Arcticibacter tournemirensis: one gene and its partner. The protein of the gene in region 1 binds, or shares a complex with, the protein of each later gene. Links are inferred from orthologs where the notes say so. Each region holds a gene or a part of one and is shown on either strand. Other genes may lie near its edges. The genes, in order: tsaB and tsaD.

What was found.
Region 2: the proteins of tsaB (region 1) and tsaD are in contact, whole or in part, in a solved structure (PDB 4WQ4), measured with the Escherichia coli proteins. The link is inferred for Arcticibacter tournemirensis from one-to-one orthologs.

What each region holds. Positions count from the first base shown.
Region 1 is NZ_VFPL01000001.1:4,212,802-4,216,002, reverse strand. The notes cover bases 320-3,192. They hold tsaB (tRNA (adenosine(37)-N6)-threonylcarbamoyltransferase complex dimerization subunit type 1 TsaB), read left to right. Parts: upstream 320-1,350; coding sequence 1,351-2,034; downstream 2,035-3,192. Other genes in these bases: BDE36_RS17715 (DUF5723 family protein), read right to left, coding at 2,043-3,192; yidD (membrane protein insertion efficiency factor YidD), read left to right, coding at 1,060-1,305; BDE36_RS17730 (ribonuclease P protein component), read left to right, coding at 687-1,088; rpmH (50S ribosomal protein L34), read left to right, coding at 463-621. In the rest of the region: BDE36_RS17740 (NADH-quinone oxidoreductase subunit A), read right to left, coding at 1-190; more of BDE36_RS17715, read right to left, coding at 3,193-3,201. UniProt on the Escherichia coli protein: Required for the formation of a threonylcarbamoyl group on adenosine at position 37 (t(6)A37) in tRNAs that read codons beginning with adenine.
Region 2 is NZ_VFPL01000001.1:1,149,057-1,152,358, forward strand. What follows is about bases 307-3,280. They hold tsaD (tRNA (adenosine(37)-N6)-threonylcarbamoyltransferase complex transferase subunit TsaD), read left to right. Parts: upstream 307-1,279; coding sequence 1,280-2,281; downstream 2,282-3,280. Other genes in these bases: BDE36_RS04820 (translocation/assembly module TamB domain-containing protein), read right to left, coding at 307-1,159; BDE36_RS04830 (hypothetical protein), read left to right, coding at 2,293-2,472; crtD (1-hydroxycarotenoid 3,4-desaturase CrtD), read left to right, coding at 2,486-3,280. In the rest of the region: more of BDE36_RS04820, read right to left, coding at 1-306; more of crtD, read left to right, coding at 3,281-3,302.

The DNA of each region.
Region 1 (3,201 bases):
CATAGAACCGTGGATTAAATTGCACCCACGAATTTCCTGTCGGCTCTTCACCACACTCATATGAGCTTAGTTTAATGGGATTCGGTTTTCGGGGCGCGAGTACCCGGGAGAGCAAAAGCGTAAAGGATACCAACAGTATACCCGAGATGAGGAAAATAAACACTTTGCCGAATTCTGTTAACTGTTCCATGAGTTAATATACAATCCCTTGTACTTTAGTTTTTATAACTAAACCGCACAAAAATAGGGAAAATTGTTCGTTTGACAGGAGCGTGGTCCTTACTCTTACACAGCAATTACAATGATGTGAATTGCGGGCTGCATGTAGTGCGTTGCAGGTTTAGGATTTAAGTTAATTACAAGCTTTCCTGCTGGATGTTTTATTCGGATAAATTAATTTGACTTTGAAAAAAATCTACCTATATTTGCGCTCTTGTTTTTAAGAGCTACATTTTTATAATCATGAAAAGAACATTCCAGCCTTCTCAGAGAAAAAGAAGAAATAAGCACGGGTTCAGAGAGCGTATGAGCACCGCAAATGGTAGAAGGGTACTAGCTTCCAGAAGAGCTAAAGGCAGAAGAAGATTATCAGTATCTGACGAACGTCGTCATAAAGCATAATTTTTGATTGCAGCCCAAACGGTCTGGAGATCACTCTGCACAATCAGGCTAAAAGGCAATCAAAAGTGTACACATTTAAAAAAGAAGAACGGTTATGCAGTAAAAAGCTTCTGAGTAAGCTTTTTAGTAACGGTTCTTCTTTTCTTGTATATCCTTTCAGAGTCGTTCATATTCCCGAATCCGGTGATTTGGTATTTCCTTCGCAGGTCGTTATTATCGTTCCCAAGCGGAGGTTTAAACACGCAAATGAACGAAATCTCATAAAACGGCGAATCCGCGAGTCTTACCGCCTCCACAAGGAAGAATTTTTATACTCATTTCTCCGCGAACACAACCTGAAGTTACTTCTGTCTTTGCAATATATTGGAAAGGAAATTGTTGAATACAAGGTGATTGAGAAAAAACTGCTTCTCGTTTTTAAGCAATTAAACAAGGCCTATGCTGAAGCCGGTTCTCAGAGCAATTAAATGGGTATTGGGATGGATCTTTCTGGTGCTGATCCGTTTGTACCAGTATCTCCTTTCGCCGCTTTTAGGGGCAGCCTGCCGGTTTACACCTACGTGTTCGCAGTATGGGGCTGAAGCTATTAAGAAATACGGACCTTTTAAAGGAGGCTGGCTAACATTGAAGAGACTTTCGAGGTGTCATCCCTGGGGAGGTCATGGACACGACCCTGTGCCTTAAACATAAAACTTTTATTCAAGTCATCTTATTCGCATCTTTGCCCTAATGGCACTTATCCTGCAAATAGAAACAGCTACTACTTCGTGCTCGGTAGCTTTATCGCGCGATGGTAATACTATCGCCGTCAAAGAACTTAATGAACGGAATGCACATGCGTCATCGGTCACTCTTTTTATCGAGGACGTGATGAAGGCCGGGAATTACTCCATGAAAGATCTTGATGCTGTCTCGGTGAGTATGGGCCCCGGTTCTTATACTGGCCTTCGCATCGGTGTCTCAACAGCTAAAGGTCTATGTTATGCGCTGGACATTCCGTTAATCTCAGTAAATACATTAACATCTATGGCCTCAAAAATGCAGGAACAATATCAGACCCGTGAGGTATTGTTCTGCCCGATGATTGATGCCAGGCGGATGGAAGTGTATACTGCGGTTTTCGACAAGGCAGTAAATGTGCTCCAGCCGGTGGAGGCAAAGATTATCGATAGCGATTCGTTTGCTGAACTGCTTGATCAAAATATTGTTGTCTTCTTTGGAGATGGGGCGCCGAAATGCAAAGACGTATTGGGAGCAAATCCAAATGCTGTGTTTGTGGACGATTTTATAAACTCTGCTGCAGATATGAGCAAGCTTGCTTTTGAGAAGTTCGGTCAGCAGCAATTTGAAGACGTGGCGTATTTTGAGCCGTATTATCTGAAAGACTTCATTGCAGGGGGCAAGGGCTTGTAAGCCAGATTTCATTCCTGCCTTTTTCCAAGGATACGCTGAAAGAAGCCTGGTTTTGCGCCTGGCTTCAGGTTTATGCCTGGAATGTAATTGTCGTTCTGAGGCCTGCTCATAATCCTTCCGAACTTCAGGGAAAAACCCAGGTAGAAGGAAGCTCCACTATAGCCATTGCCTACAGTTTCGTCTGAATTAATTAAGGCCTTTTGTGTATCCATGGTTTTAAAAAGCTGGTCGCTTCCCAGAAAAAACTCTGTATTTGGTGATTTCATCATCACCTGGGCACCAACTTCAAAAAAGTTGTTCAGGTTATAATCGGTAGAAAGACTTAAATTGAGACTTTTATATCTGTAGGTGTTGACCAATGCGATATCGCCTCCTTTGTAAAAAAGATTTTTGGATAATAAGAGATTGGGCTGATAGTTCCCCAGGTCTTTATTGAACAGTATCTCGGCTTTTCCGTTAATGAGAGTAGTGTAACCTTTCCTTTGCAGTTTACTCTTGATCTCATGCCACAGGCTGTCTTTTACCATTCCAGCTTCAATCGTATAGTTTTTGTCCCTGAACATATAGGAATCTTTGCTCCATTTAATAAAGCCTATATCTTTCAGGTTCGCAAGGAAGTACCACCCGCGCTTTGATTTATAGTTCCCGCTCAAGCTAAATGCAAGTCCGGGATTTTTAAACCCTGGACGAATCATTTTACCTTCGATGTCGTCGTAGTAAAAGTTAGTACGCAGATCTCCGTCAATGTAGACATCATAGTCGAGTGTCTCCGTGTTGATGTTTAAACCGGAAGAATTGATTTTTATCTTGCTATAAGCAATTCCGCTCAGATAACTCAACTTTATCCCATAAGCCAGCCGCTTGTTGTAATTTTCACGGAAGGTAAACCCGAACTGATGATAAGACTGGGCATACACATTGGTGTTAAACATATTGTTATCAAAGAGTTGATTGTCTAACTGCTTGTCAATGATGCGCTTGTAATCCTGAAATACAATAAGAGTCTGATTTGTGGTTTCACCATAGTTCTCTGTTCTGACCTGCCATGAGAAACCAAGTTCGCGGTGGTATTTTACTGATTGAAATAGTTTGAAAGTGAGGAGATAGGCATTTTCGGCCGACGAAATACGCGTAAGCCCGGTTTCTTCTTCAGAAAGCGTTCGTGCA
Region 2 (3,302 bases), 3.1 Mb from region 1 along the record:
TCAGGTTCACCCTGACATCCGGAATAATTCTGCCTAAACTTGTTTTGATTTCGCCCTTCGCCCTGAAGTTTTTTATAAAGCCTGCAAACCTGCCCTTGAAATTAACATTGCCGAGTTTTCCAGCGATAGGGGGAACAAGGCCAGACTGTCCGGATATTCCTTTTATGATTAAGTCTGCGTCTTTCTTATTCGTGAAAAGCTGCTGAACATTGAGATCCAAATAGGTTTTATTGATGTAAGGAAGTCCTTTAATATCAAAGTTTCCGCGGACGTACGTAGCCTGCCCCGCTTTAACTGAAAAATTACGGGCTTTGATATTATTAACGTAGCCACTTAAATTACCATTGACTCTGACACTGATATCCATATGGCGAAGAGCGTCAGTGAAAAAAGCAATATCTTTTGAATAAACGGTCGTGTTTTTTAAGTTGCCCCTGACGAATACCTTTTTAACAAAGTTATTGAAATCACCAAATCGTGAATACTTCATCAAAAGGTAGTTTCTGATCGTGCTATTGCCAGCCTGCAGTAATAATTTATTGAACTCCATGCTATTGCTGTCGATAACCGCATTGGTGGTTAGATTCTTTAAATAAAAGCCACTCTTTTCCCTGAAGCTCATATTCCGTATCCCTGCCTTGAAAATATGGTTTTTGGTATCGAGGTTCAGAACGGTTGTGTTGAGATTGAACAGAGAGACATCATTGAAGTTTATTCCCTTTATTGTATCGTTGCTGTTGAAGTTGCGGTATCTTAAAGCGGTATTGTTTAAAACGATCCTGTCGAAGGTAATATCGTAAGGCCTTTTAGAAGGTTTCTTTTTTGGCTTGGGTTTACCCGAGTCGAAATAGTTGATGATAAACTGCAGGTTGGTGGTTCCGTCTTTGTACTTTTTAAGGAAGAACTTTCCATTATCGAGCTGAGCCGTATTTACAGATACTTTGCGTAGGCGTATTGACAAAAGATTGAGATCGACACTGAACTTAGGAGCATATAATAAAGTATCTTTGTCGAGGTCCTGAAGGTAAAGGCCTTCCAGTACCACAGATTTAAACGGCTTGATATACAGAGAGCCAATATCTACTACCGTGTTCAGTTCTTTTGAAAGATATTTCGCGGTTCTCTTGGCAATATAGGTTTGTACAGGTTTAAACTGCAATGCAACAAAGAGGGATGCAATCAGCAGAATAATTACCGATAGCGTCCATAATGTTATTTTAAGTAGTTTTTTAATAGTTTTGCAGTTTAATTAATCACAACAATAAATAATATATCCGGTTTGGCTACAATTCTTGCTATTGAATCATCCTGCGACGAAACCTCTGCAGCTATCTGTATAGACGGTATAATGCGGTCTAATATTATCGCGACACAGGCGGTTCATCAAAAATATGGAGGGGTCGTACCGGAACTAGCCTCCAGGGCGCACCAACAAAATATTATTCCTGTCGTTCAGGAGGCTGTTGCGGCAGCAAAAATAAACAAAAAAGATATTGATGCAGTTGCTTTTACACGCGGGCCAGGTCTTTTAGGCTCGCTGCTTGTTGGTACCTCTTTTGCAAAGGCTTTTGCACTTGCAAATGATATACCTTTGGTTGAAGTAAACCACATGCAGGCCCATGTTCTGGCTCATTTTATTGATGATCCGAAACCTGCGTTTCCTTTCCTCTGTCTCACTGTTTCGGGAGGGCATACTCAAATTGTCCTGGTACGTGATTTCTTTAATATGGAAATTGTGGGTGAAACGAATGACGATGCCGCAGGAGAAGCTTTTGATAAAACAGCAAAAATTCTCGGCTTGCCCTATCCTGGCGGGCCGCTGATTGACAAATACGCCCGTGAGGGAAATCCTCTGGCATTCCCTTTTCCGGAACCACAGATTCCTGGTCTCGACTTCAGCTTCAGCGGGTTGAAAACATCTATTCTTTATTTTGTGAGGGACAGGCTAAAAGCAGATCCCGACTTTTTGAAGAATAATATGAACGACGTGTGCGCCTCTGTGCAGTACCGGATCATCACCATTTTAATTAATAAGCTGAGAAAGGCTGCAAAACAATATGGAATTAATGATATTGCCATTGCCGGCGGCGTATCGGCGAATTCAGGGCTTCGTGCTATGATGCAGGAGGCTGCAGAGAAATACAATTGGTCTGTTTTTATTCCTGCTTTTCAATATTGCACTGATAACGCTGCTATGATTGCTATTGCAGGGTATTATAAATATATGAACAAAGACTTTGCTTCACAGGATATTGCCCCTCTCGCACGAATGAACTTTTAACCTGAATTGAAATGCTGGTAACTACATTACTTTTTGTCGTTGTTTTTGCAGTCCCCTTGTTGGGCTTCTACTTTTACATTGCCCTTAAAGATAAGAATAAGCGGAAAATGATGGGGCTGTTAGTGATCATGCTCCTTTTCATTCTGGCGTCGGTGGTTGCCTATTTTGTGAACCGGGGAAAAGGCGTGTAGAACGACACAACCTGTGAGCGTAAAGAGAAAAAAAGCGGTCGTTATTGGTGCGGGTATTGCCGGCATCGCTTCAGCTATTCGTCTGAGGGCAAAAGGTTATGATGTAGACGTTTACGAGGCCAACTCTTATGCAGGTGGTAAATTATCTGAATTCGTGATTGAGGGATTCAGGTTTGATGCAGGTCCGAGTTTGTTCACGATGCCCCAGTATGTCGACGAACTTTTTCTTCTGGCTGGTAAAAAGCCCCCCGCATATTTCTCTTACCGCAAGCTTGATATTGTTTGCCGCTATTTTTATGAAGATGGAACGCGCATATCGGCCTGGGCCGATGAAGATAAATTTGCGTCTGAAATTGAAAATAAAACGGTTGATACAGCAAAGGCTATTAAGGCCTTCTTAAAGAAAAGCAGAAATATCTACGCAATTACACATCATGTTTTTCTCGAAAGATCACTTCATAAACTCGGCACCTATCTGCGCCTGCCGACGCTGATGTCATTTCTCCGGATGCCGGCTATTGATCCGTTCCGGACCATGAATGAAGCAAACAGCTCGTTTTTCAAGGACAGCAAAACTGTTCGTTTTTTTAACCGTTATGCCACATATAACGGGTCAGATCCTTACCGGGCGCCGGCCACTCTTAACATTATTCCTCATCTTGAACAACACTTTGGTGCCTGGTTTCCAGAGGGTGGAATGTACAGTATTACAAAATCTTTAGTAAAGCTTGCAGAAGACCTGGGTGTGAAATTTCATTACAACACACTTGTGCAGGAAATAATTGTTCGGGACGCACAGGCAAGGGGTGTTTTGATAAATGGCATGGTGG